3 regions of the Thioalbus denitrificans genome follow, and region 1 is predicted to be linked to each of the others. Evidence: predicted binding sites of a transcription regulator. Region 1 holds the regulator's gene; each other region holds the start of a gene.
What was found. The regulator FNR, encoded in region 1, switches genes on or off when oxygen is low (the NO sensors DNR and NnrR bind a similar motif). The targets are predictions, from matches to a motif close to TTGATNTANATCAA.
Positions count from the first base shown of each region.

Region 1 (3,977 bases):
GGCGACGGGATCCGCGGAGAATATGGTCTCGTCCTCCATGCGCCCCTGGCGCAGGCGCACGCATTTGCCTTCCTTCAGGTCGATGGCGGGAATTACCAGCATGGAACGTCCATCCTCGTTCGGGTCTCGGGTTGTCTGTCCGGCCTGTTGTCCGTCGCTCCGGCGGCCGGTTGCCGGCGCGGCTCAGTCCGTCCCGTCCCAGGCCAGGAAGTTCGCCAGCAGTTGCAGTCCTGCCTGCTGGCTCTTCTCCGGGTGGAACTGGACGGCGAAGAGGTTGTCCCGGGCCACCGCCGCGGTGAAGCGCAGCCCGTACTCGGTGCTGGCCGCGCTGAGCGCCGCGTCGGCGGGATCCACGTAGTAGCTGTGCACGAAGTAGAAGCGCGTGTCCTGGGCGATTCCGTTCCACAGCGGGTGCGGCCGGGTCTGCCGCACCTGGTTCCAGCCCATGTGGGGGATCTTCAGCCGCTCCCCGCTGCGGGGATCGGAGAGCCGCTCACCGAAGTACCGGACCGCGCCGGGCAGAACGCCGAGGCAGGGCGTGCCGCCGTTCTCCTCGCTGTGTTCAAGGAGCACCTGCATGCCCATGCAGATGCCGAGGAAGGGCTTGCCGGCGGCCGCCTCGCGGACCACATCCTCCAGGCCGCGGGACCGGATCTCCTCCATGCAGTCGCGGGCGGCGCCCACCCCGGGGAAGACCACGCGATCGGCGGAGAGAATCTCCTGCTCCACGTCCGTGACCCGCACGCGGGTTCCCGCCGGGGCCATGTGCTCCAGGGCCTTGGATACCGAGCGCAGGTTGCCCATGCCGTAATCGATTACCGCGACGCTGCTCATGCCGTACTGTACCGTGGCTGTGGTCGGAAGAAGGGTTCAGAGAACGCCCTTGGTGGAGGGGATGCCCTGGGCCCGGGGATCGGGTTCCGCGGCCATGCGCAGCGCCCGGCCGAGGGCCTTGAACAGGGTCTCCGCCACATGGTGGGCGTTGCTGCCGCGCAGGGCATCGAGGTGCAGGGTGATGCGGGCGTGGTTGACCAGCCCCTGGAAGAACTCCCGGAACAGGTCCACGTCGAAATCGCCGATGCGCGCGCGCGGGTACTCCACGTGGTACTCCAGGCCGGGACGGCCGGAGAAGTCCACCACCACCCGCGAGAGCGCCTCGTCCAGGGGCACATAGGCATGTCCGTAGCGGCGGATGCCGCGCTTGTCGCCCAGGGCCTGGGCCAAGGCCTGGCCGAGGGTGATGCCGATATCCTCCACCGTGTGGTGGGCATCGATGTGCAGGTCGCCGCGGGCCTCGATTTCGATATCGATGAGCCCGTGCCGCGCCACCTGATCGAGCATGTGGTCGAGGAACGGGATGCCGGTATCGATGCGGGCCGTGCCCGTGCCGTCCAGGTCGATGCTGACGGTGACCTGGGTTTCCAGGGTCTCGCGGTTGATGCGGGCGTTGCGCTGGGTCATGGTGCCGGGTACGCATTCGGATTGCACAAGCCTTATAGGATACCCTCAAGGCCGGCGGGCGTGAACCGCATTCGGATCACCGCTGGGGAGGTCCGGCGCGGTCGGATGAAGACTATGATTGATCCACATCAATAATCGGCACCATAATAAGGTAATACGGTGATTTATGGGCACGGCTCAGGACCTCGAGGTATCGATGGCCGGCAATGTGAAACTCAGTGTGGCAGGCCCCGGCGGCGCGGCGGTGGCTGACAAGCGTATCGCCTGTCAGGACTGCACCCTGTTCCAGCTCTGCCTGCCGCTGGGTATCGGCGAGGACGAGCTGGCCCTGCTGGACGAGGTGATCACCGCCCGGCGTTCGCTCAAGCGGGGTGAAATGCTGTTCCGCGGCGGCGCGCCGTTCCATGCCATCTACGCGGTACGCTCGGGATCGCTGAAGACCTATACCATCATGCAGGACGGCCGCGAGCAGGTGACCGGCTTCTACCTGCCGGGGGAGCTGGTGGCGCTGGACGCCATCAGCCTCGGTCGCCACCCGAGCTCGGCCAAGGCCCTGGAGAGCTCGAGCATCTGCGAATTCTCCTTCCAGGATTTCGAGCGCATGGGCGCCCGGGTGCCGGGCCTGCAGCGGCAGATGCTGCGGGTCATGAGCCGGGAGCTGCTCAACGACGAGCTGCTGCTGCTGCTGCTCGGCAAGAAGAGCGCCGAGGAGCGCCTGGCGGCATTCCTGCTCTCCCTGGCCATCCGCTTCCGCCAACGCGGCTTCTCCGCCACCGACTACAACCTGAGCATGTCCCGCAGCGACATCGGGAACTATCTCGGGCTGGCGGTGGAGACGGTCAGCCGCCTGTTCACACGCTTCCAGCAGGATGGCCTGCTGCGCGTGGAGCGGCGCCGAATCCGCATCCACGATATCGACCGTCTGTCCCTGCTGGCCGGGGACACGGCCCTTTCCGGCAGTCAGCGCATCGACAGTGCGGAGGTGCCGCAGAGCGAGCGCTGAGTGCCTGGTTTCAACCCGCAACCCGGATCCCGTCATGCCAGAACAGTGTTCACCAACCCCTGCAGGGAAGCACGGGACCAAGACCGAGGTCGCCTGCGAAGAGTGCGGGCTGTTCGGCTTCCTGCGTCTGCTCACCGTCATCGATCCCCAGGGCGAGCGCTCCGAACCCCTGGCGGGCGTCCTCTCCCGGCGCACGCGCATTCCCAAGGGTGAAACCCTCTATCGCCACGGTCAGCAGCTTCAGGCCGTCTACGCGGTCAAGTCCGGCGCCTTCAAGAGCTACACGCTGCTGGACACGGGCGAGGAACAGGTCACGTCATTCCACTTTCCCGGAGAGCTGATCGGGCTTGACGCCCTGAAGGGCAACCGCCATCAGTACACCGTGAAGGCGCTGGAGGACAGCAGCGTCTGCCAGCTGCAGTTCCGCGAACTCGAGCGTTCCGGCGTGCGCCTCGCGGAGTTCCGCGAGCAGATGATCAAGGCCATGAGCGAGAAGATCGGAGAGCAGTCCCGTCTGCTGCTGGTCTCCTCCCGTCCCTCGGCCGAGGAGCGCCTGGCCGCCTTCGTTCTCAACGTCTCCCGCCGCCTCGAAGTGCGCGGCTTCCCCTCCGAGGCTTTCCGTCTCGCCATGTCGCGCCAGGACATCGCCAGCTACCTCGGCCTGGCGGTGGAAACGGTGAGCCGGATGTTCAAGCGCTTCCAGGCCGAGGGGCTGCTCTCGGTCAGCGGCAAGCAGTTGCGGATTCTCAACCGGACCGCTCTCCAGTTGCTGGCAAAGGTTCGCGACTGATTCTGGAATATCAAATAAAACAATAGGATGTATTGATTCAGCGGAGGCGCCCCCGGGGCGCCTCCGACCCCACCTTCCCGCCCCCGGGTACAACTTGCGACCGATCAGTCGAAACATTGACAAAGATCAATGTTCACGTATCGTTGTCCGCTAATATGGCATCCAGTGCCAACTTCCGTGCACGAAATGGACGGTTGCCGACCGTCCTCGGCAGGCCGACTGGAAACAATTCGCGCCTGTGCTAAATCATTACAGAATGTGGGTGAAGGGGCGGGGGTGTGTGCGCCCTGGAATTTCGATACCCACGCGGCCGGAGTCGGGGAGGGCTGGTCAGGCCGCAGCAGGAGCCCGTAGGAAATCTGCGCAATTTGCACACACTCTAAGAAACGAGGAGAACAACCGTGGTGGAAGCGACAGTGGAGCAAAAGTACAACTTTGACGTTGTACGATGGTTCACCGTCATGGCGGTGGTGTACCTGGTGGTGGGCGCCCTGGTGGGCGTCTATATCGCATCGGAGCTGGCCTGGCCGGTGCTCAACCTGGACAATCCCTGGTTGAGCTTCGGGCGTCTGCGTCCGCTGCACACCAACGCCGTGATTTTTGCCTTTGGCGGCTGCGTTCTGATGGCCACCGGTTTCTACAGCGTGCAGCGCACCTGCGGCGTACGCGTGTGGAGCGACAAGATGGCCTGGTTCACCTTCTGGGGCTGGAACACCATCATCG
Region 1 covers NZ_QPJY01000001.1:586,885-590,861, forward strand. The annotation lists gene hisA (1-(5-phosphoribosyl)-5-[(5-phosphoribosylamino)methylideneamino]imidazole-4-carboxamide isomerase) at 1-102, opposite strand, end outside; gene hisH (imidazole glycerol phosphate synthase subunit HisH) at 184-834, opposite strand; gene hisB (imidazoleglycerol-phosphate dehydratase HisB) at 871-1,461, opposite strand; gene fnr (fumarate/nitrate reduction transcriptional regulator Fnr) at 1,706-2,464, shown strand; gene DFQ59_RS02800 (helix-turn-helix domain-containing protein) at 2,499-3,254, shown strand; gene ccoN (cytochrome-c oxidase, cbb3-type subunit I) at 3,659-3,977, shown strand, end outside.

Region 2 (3,977 bases), on a different contig from region 1:
GGGTACATGGTCCAGCCGCCGGCCGGGCCGCCGCCGGTGAGGAACAGGGTGGAGAGCAGCATGGCGAAGGCGAAGGGCAGCAGCCAGAAGCTCCAGTTGTTCATCCGCGGCAGGGCCATGTCGGGGGCGCCGATCATCATCGGGATCTGCCAGTTGGCCAGCCCGACGAAGGCGGGCATCACCGCGCCGAAGATCATCACCAGGGCGTGCATGGTGGTCATCTGGTTGAAGAACTGCGGTTCCACGAACTGCAGGCCGGGCTGGAACAGCTCGGCGCGGATCACCATGGCCATGGCACCGCCGACGAAGAACATGGTCAGCGCGAACAGCAGGTAGAGGGTGCCGATGTCCTTGTGGTTGGTGGTGGTGACCCAGCGCATCAGGCCCCGGGCCGGGCCGTGCTCCGTGTGCTCCCCGTGGGCTGCGGTGGTGGTGGTCATGGGCTCGCTCCTCTCCTCGCTTCGTCGGGTCTGCCGGTGGCGGTTCAACGGGCCGCCTTCACCGCCGCGGGCTGCACCAGCTCGCCCGAGTCGTTGCCGAAACTGTTGCGCTCGTAGGTGATCACCGCCGCCAGGTCGGCGTCGTCCAGCTGATCGCGGAAGGCCTGCATGGCGCTGCCCTCGATGCCGTTGAGGACGATGTCGATGTGCTGCTCCAGGGGGCCGAGGACGATGTTGCCGTCCGCGTCCAGGAAGCCCCTCTCGCGCAGGTGGGCGAGCAGGTTCTCGCCGGCGGCGAAGGGGTGGCCGGCGGCCAGGGGCGGGAAGGCGCCGGGCACGCCCTGGCCGTTGGCCTGGTGGCAGACGGCGCAGGTCTTGGCGTAGACCGCCTCGCCCCGCTGCATCAGCTCCTCCAGGGTCCAGGTCTTCTCCGCCGCCGCGGCGCGGGTGGCCTTGGCGCTCTTCTGCTGCGCCAGCCAGGCCTCGTACTCCGGCTCGCTCTTGGCCACCAGCACCACCGGCATGAAGCCGTGGTCCTTGCCGCACAGCTCGGCGCACTGGCCGCGGTAGACCCCGGGCACGTCCACCTGGGCCCAGGACTCGTTGATGAAGCCGGGAATGGCGTCGCGCTTCCAGCCCAGGTCGGGCACCCACCAGGAGTGGATCACGTCGTTGGCGGTGGTGAGGAAGCGCACCTTGCGGCCCACCGGCACCACCACCGGGTTGTCCACCTCCAGCAGGTAGTCGGCGGTGCGCAGGGAGGCGTCGCGGAAGGCCTCGGTGGGCGTGGCCAGGGTGCTGAAGAAGCTCACGTCCTCGCCCAGGTAGTCGTAGTGCCACTTCCACTGGTAGCCGGTCACCTTGATGGTGAGGTCCGCGTCGCGGGTGTCCTCCATGGCGATGAGGGTGCGGGTGGCGGGAATGGCCATGGAGACCAGGATCAGCACCGGGATGAGGGTCCAGAGGATCTCCACGGAGGTGTTCTCGTGGAAGCGCGCCGCCTCGACCCCGCGGGACTTGCGGTGGCGGATGATGGAGTAGACCATCGCCCCGAACACCACCGCGCCGATGGCCACGCAGATCCAGAGGATCAGCATGTGCAGGTCGTAGACCTCCCGGCTGATGGGGGTGACCCCGGGGCGCAGGTTGAGGGCGTAGTCCGCCAGTGCGCCGGCGGGCGCGATCAGTCCCGTCGCCGCGGCGAGAGCGGCGGTGCGTCTTACCATCCTATCCACGTGATGTCCCCCATGCGCCTGCCCTTGAATTGTTCCGCGGCCCGATCCCCGGCGACCCGGGTATCCGGCGACATCCCTGCAGCACTGGTTATGACACTGATGTTCCGAGCGCCCGGGTGAGATCCCGGGCGAGCCGCCTGCGCTCGTGCTCCGGCAGCCAGGCCCCGACCTCGTGGCGGCGGCCGTGGGCATTGAGAAAGAGCCGGCTCGGGTAGCGGCCGGCGGGATCGCGGGCCAGCTCCACCCGGGTCCACGGGCGCGGGAGCCGATAGGGCCGGTCGTGCTGCCGGCCGTTGCCGCGGTACAGCTCGAGCCGGTCGGAATGGAGCGAGATCACCTCGCGGGCGCTGCCCTGGCGGGCATTGAGATAGAAGGCGCCGGCGAGCAGGAGCAGCTCCAGGCCGGTAAAGGGGAGGACGGGCCAGGCGCCAAGGGCGGCGACCGCCACCGCAATCATCGCGGTGAACAGCCCGAAGACGGTCAGGACGCGCTGGATGTCGGTCCAGCGCATGGAGCGGTTGGGTTGGAGACGAAATGTCTCACCCGCATCCTCCGCATTGCTTCCACGCATCACCATCAGGCGCTTACCCCCCGGTTGGCTGGGCTATGGGCCCCATCCCGGAAATCGACATAAATCAAGTATGGTTGACGTTGCAAAATCTGACAAGAAAGCTCAGGCATTGTTGCGGAGCAAAATAGAGCTTGTAAAACAGTGTGTTAACCAGGTAATAATATGCTAATGAAATGATTGTTAAGGGGTTCCGGCCTCGGGAGGCGGTGGGCGGATCCGATGCGGACGGCGAAAGGATCTTGCGCAAGCGGGCGGGAGAAGGGACAGATCGCGGACGGGGAGATGTGGATTGCCCGGGGGGGCGGTAGCGGTGCGCACGGCGCACCCTGCAAGGTGAATTCAGGGAGAGGCCGCAGCGTAGGCTGCGCTCTGCGCACCATTCCCGCCGGACACGCCTTTCGGGTTACCCGTTACCCGGGACGAGCCGCTCGATGGACTCGGCGGCGATCTCGCGCACCTCGGGATCGTCGTCTTCCAGGCGCTGTTCCAGGACCGGCAGGGCGGCGGGATCGCCCGCCAGGCCCAGCAGGTGGCAGGCGTCGCCGCGCACCCGCGGCTCGGCGTGGCCGGCCAGCCGGGCCAGCTCCGGGACCAGCGCGCGCAGCGCGTCGCCGCCGGCCAGCCCCTCCAGCAGGGCGCTGGCGCCCAGGCGCACGTTGAAGGGGATCTCCGCCGCCTCCAGCAGCCCCAGCACCGCCGGCAGGTGCTCCGGCGCGGCGCGCACCAGCGCCTCGGCCCGCGCCAGCCCGCCCTGCTCCAGCAGCTCGGCGAGGTAGAGATCCATGCCGGTGTCCGCGGCGGCGGCGTCGATCCAGCGGTCGATCTCCCCCTCCGCCAGGTTGCCCTGGAGCTCGAAGGGTCCGATCCGGGTCCAGGGCACGCTCCTGACCCCGAGCTCCGCGGCCCGCTCCGGCAGCAGCGCGGCGTTCACCACCTCCAGCCGCGCCAGCCGTCCCTGCTTGACCCGCTCCGACAGCCGCGCCAGCACGCCGGGGCAGTGGGGGCAGCCGGGGGCGATGAGGAGCAGGGCTTCGGGGGGCGTGGGCATGGGGGACTCCTTGCAGGCGTTGCCGGGGGCGAGGCGCACAGGATATCGTTTTACCCGGCGGTCGGGTGAAGGAGGAAGGGGGAAGGGTGGCGTCCCGCTCCGACAGAGGTGTGCCTGCCCGATGGGGCGGTACCCGGAAATCTATGGTCAAGGGGGGTGCGAATTGTGACCGACCCTGTAACACATGTTGCAGATTTTGTGACGGAGTTGGTGGGTATTGGCGCAGGACTGATCTATCTTGATCATGATAAATACCATCGGCATTGGCCGATTCAGGGACGAAAGCGGAAAATCGGGCGGTGGGGGACAGAGAATCCCCATGGCTCAGACCGCGTCGAATTCACGCCCTGCGGATGTCCTGGAGCGCTTCGCCCGGGGCGGCGGCAGGGAAAGGAGCTGACCATGAGTACCATGCATAGACGGACCCTGCTGGCCGCCGCGCTGATCGCCGGCACACTCCCGCTGACCGCGACGGCGGCGACGGTGACCGACACATTCGATGTCACCATCACCATTCAGAATGCCTGCGAGATCACGACGGCCCCCACCGATATGGCGTTCGGGGCCGCGGGTCCCTTGACCAGCGTGGTGACGGCGACCTCAAGCATCTACGTCACCTGCACCGAGAATCTCGCCTACGACATCGGTCTCGACGCCGGCGCCAACCCGGGTACGGGCGGCGA
Region 2 covers NZ_QPJY01000003.1:282,036-286,012, reverse strand. The annotation lists gene ctaD (cytochrome c oxidase subunit I) at 1-440, opposite strand, end outside; gene coxB (cytochrome c oxidase subunit II) at 485-1,666, opposite strand; gene DFQ59_RS09660 (DUF2244 domain-containing protein) at 1,764-2,246, opposite strand; gene DFQ59_RS09655 (HEAT repeat domain-containing protein) at 2,650-3,294, opposite strand; gene DFQ59_RS09650 (Csu type fimbrial protein) at 3,697-3,977, shown strand, end outside.
Region 2: a site for FNR is predicted at 2,301-2,314, ahead of DFQ59_RS09660 (DUF2244 domain-containing protein). Genes of this name have one in related genera too.

Region 3 (3,977 bases), 180 kb from region 1:
GCCGGGGAGCAGGCGCCGTAGGTGTTGGGCGACTGGCCGGTGGCGTAGGAGGAGAGCAGGCAGCGCCCCTCCACCATCACGCACAGGCTGCCGAAGCCGAATACCTCCACCTCCACCGGGCTGTTCTCCACCAGGTGCGCCACCTGGGGCAGGGACAGCACCCGCGGCACCACCACCCGGCGGATGCCGAAATGGCGCTGATAGAAACGCAGCGCCTCGTAGTTGGTGGCCGAGCCCTGCACGGAGAGGTGGCGGGCGAGCTCCGGCCAGCGCTCGGCGGCATAGTCCAGCACCCCGAGGTCAGCGATGATGAGGGCGTCCACGCCCAGCTCGGCGGCCCGGTCCACCGCCGCCCGCCAGCGGTCCCAGCCGCCGGGCTGGGGAAAGGTGTTCAGGGCCAGGAACACCCGCCGACCGCGCTGGCGGGCGTAGCGGATGCCCTCGTGCATCTTCTCGGGCGTGAAATTCAGCCCGGCGAAGTGGCGCGCGTTGGTATCGTCCCGGAAGCCCATGTAGACGGCATCGGCGCCGTTGTCCACGGCGGCCTTCAGGGACGGCAGATTGCCGGCGGGGCAGACGAGTTCCATGTTCCTGTTCCGTACCTCTTGCGATGTCAGTTACCGGCCCGGGCCAGTCCGCCGTGGCGGACATGCCCCGGGACCAGGGCCGCGCCCTGGCGGCTGTCGCGCCGGGCCAGCTCCGCCTCGACGGCGTTCAGCACCGCCCACTTGCGGGCGCACCACCCGGGGGCCAGGAGGATGTCCCGCGAGGCGGTGCCCGTGAGCCGGTGCCAGACCACCTCCGGCGGGGTCCGCTCCACCAGGTCGGCGGCGATGGCGACATACTCCTCCAGCGCCAGCGGCCGGTAGCCCCCCCGGCGCCACTGGTGCGCCAGCAGGGTGTTCCTCACCACGTGCAGGGGGTGCAGCTTGAGCCCTTCCACCCCCAGCTCCAGGACCCGCTCCAGGGTCTGGTGCGCGTGCCAGCCGCTCTCGCCGGGCAGCCCCACGATGAGATGGGTGCAGACCTTCAGGCCGCGCAGCTGGGCGGCCCGCACCGCCTGGCGGTATTCCGCGAAGCCGTGACCCCGGTTCACCCGCGCCAGGGTCTCGTCGAAGGCCGACTGCAGCCCCAGCTCCAGCCACACCTCCCGTCCCTCGGCCTGGTAGCCGGCGAGCAGGTCCAGGACCGCGTCGGGGACGCAGTCGGGCCGGGTTCCCACCGACAGCCCCACCACGTCCGGCTCCGCCAGCGCCTCGCCGTAGAGCCGGGCCAGCCGATCCACCTCGTCGTAGGTGTTGGTGTAGGCCTGGAAGTAGGCGATGAACCGCCGGGCCCCGGTGCGCCTCGCCAGCACCGCCCGTCCCGCCGCCAGCTGGGCGGCGATGGCCGGCTCCTGCCGGGCGTTGGGGCTGAAGGAGACGTTGTTGCAGAACGTGCAGCCGCCGCGGCCCTTGCTGCCGTCCCGGTTGGGGCAGGTGAAGCCGGCGTTGATGGCGAGCTTGTGCACCCGCTCGCCGTAGCGGCGCAGCAGGTCCTGACCCAGGGTGTGCACGCGATCCGACAGCGCCACGGCGATTCCTCAGCATTGACAACCCAGGGACAGGGCGACGGAATCGCTGCGCTACGGACGCTTAACGGCTCTCCTGGGACCTGCCCTGGCGGATGGACAACCTTTCCATAGCCGGGGGGTCGAGTAATTGACCTGGATCAACATGGCGAAGCCGCCGGCTCTGCTAGTGTACGGCGTCACTCCTGAAGGCACATTCCAGCAAATTGCCTGACGAGAGCCCCTGAAAGCGCCATGAACCCCGACTCCACCAGCCACTTCGACCTCCATCAACCCGACGCCTACCGTGCCTGGCGGGATCGCAAGCTCGCCGACCACCCGGTCCGGCTGGAGGAGCTGGTGGTGGAGGTGCGCGATCCGCGCAGCCTCACCGCCGCCGAGCACGACGCCCTGCTGGAACGCTGCCGCCGGGCCAACATGGCCGTCTACGCGAGCCGCTGCGGCGCCGATCCGGACAAGTCCATACCCGCGGCGCTGGGCCGGCAGTTCGGCCTGCTCCACCTCGATCACAACTGGCTCGCCGACGAGGACGCCATCACCCCGCTCGCCGTCAGCCGGACCGGGGCGCGGCCGGGCTACATCCCCTACACCGATCGCCCCATCCGCTGGCACACCGACGGCTACTACAACCCGCCCGGCCGCCAGGTGCGCGGCCTGCTGCTGCACTGCGTGCATCCCGCCGCCCGGGGCGGCGGAAACGCGCTGCTGGACCCGGAGATCGCCTACATCCACCTGCGCGACTGCGACCCCGCCTACATCGCGGCGCTCATGCATCCGCAGGCCATGTCCATACCGGCCCGCGAGGAGAACGGAGCGGTGGCCCGCGCCGAGGTCACCGGGCCGGTCTTCTCCCTCACCCCGGAGGGGGCGCTCCACATGCGCTACACCGCCCGCCGCCACAACATCCGCTGGCGCGACGAGGCGGTGCTGCGCGAGGCCGTCGCCTGCCTCGAACGCCTCCTCGCCAGCGACCACCCGGCCATTTTCCGCGCCCGGCTGGAGTCGGGTATGGGGCTGCTGAGCAACAACGTGCTCCACGATCGGGCCGGCTTCGAGGATCTCCCCGGCCACCCGCCCCGCCTGCTCTACCGCGCCCGCTACCACGAACGCGTGCGCGGCACCGCCGGATCCGCCCGGACCTGACACCGCCCCGCCGCGCCGGCCGGGCCACGCCTGGCGCCCGCGCACCCCGGAATAATTATCACAACACTTGTAGGGACAGTTTCGTTCTGGCAATTTTCTTGCAGGACTGCGGCGGGCGCCTGCCCGCCATACAACGACAACGACAAACAATAACCGGACGGTCCTGCCGCACCGCAGCCGCCGTCCCGGGGGGAGATGGAGAATATGGCTGAACCCAACAGCCCGATCGAGAAACGCCGTACGTTTACCTTCACCCGCAAGCGCCTGCTGGTCGTCGCACTCCTGGCGTTCCTGGCCGGGGCCCTGTTCTTCGGCGGCTTCATGACCGTACTGGAAGCCACCAACCGGACCGAGTTCTGCGTCTCCTGCCACTCCATGCAGACCAATTTCGAGGAGTTCAAGGAGACCCCCCACTACCTGGGCCGGGTGGGCGCCACGGTCGGCTGCGCCGACTGCCATGTTCCGAAGCCCTTCTTTCCCAAGATGAAGGCGAAGATCCTCGCGGCGAAGGACATCTACCACGAGATCATCGGCACCATCGACACGCCCGAGAAGTACGAGGCCCACCGCTGGGACATGGCCTCCCGGGTGTGGGCGAAGATGAAGGCATCCAACTCGCGCGAATGCCGCAACTGCCACGCCTTCGAGCGGATGGACCTCAGCCTCCAGGGGCGCTCGGCCCGCAGCAAGCATGAAAAGGCGCTCGACGAGGGCCAGACCTGCATCGACTGCCATACGGGCATCGCCCACGAGGAGCCACTGGAGCCCGACGAGCCCGCGGCCGCCGGCAACTGAACCGCCAACGGGAGAAGTCCGACCATGAGACCATGGAACGTCATGCTGCTCGCGCTTGCGCTCGTCCTGCCGGGCGCGGCGGGTGCCCAGGACGAATCCGGCGACCCGCTGGGCATCGCGCTGCGGGACGCCGCCTTCATCGGCGATATCGACGAGGTGCGCGACCTGGTGGACCGCGGCGCCGATATCAACGGCAAGAACAAGTTCGGCAAGACCGCGCTGATGCGCGCCGCCGAGGAGGGCAACGTGCGCGTGGTGGCCTACCTGGTGAGGCGCGGCGCCGATGTCAACGCCCGCACCGTCGCCGGCTGCACCGCGCTCACCTTCTCCGCGGAGTTCAACCACCCCGGCGTGGCCGCCCTGCTCCTGCACCATGGGGCCAATGTCCACGACCGCACCCGCTCCGGCTGGGATTCGCTGATGATCGCCGCCCGCCAGGGCCACGAGCTGCTGGTCCGGCAGCTCATCT
Region 3 covers NZ_QPJY01000001.1:406,432-410,408, reverse strand. The annotation lists gene ubiU (ubiquinone anaerobic biosynthesis protein UbiU) at 1-587, opposite strand, end outside; gene mnmL (tRNA modification radical SAM protein MnmL/YtqA) at 614-1,573, opposite strand; gene DFQ59_RS01895 (TauD/TfdA family dioxygenase) at 1,805-2,713, shown strand; gene DFQ59_RS01890 (NapC/NirT family cytochrome c) at 2,918-3,508, shown strand; gene DFQ59_RS01885 (ankyrin repeat domain-containing protein) at 3,533-3,977, shown strand, end outside.
Region 3: a site for FNR is predicted at 1,701-1,714, ahead of mnmL (tRNA modification radical SAM protein MnmL/YtqA). Genes of this name have one in related genera too.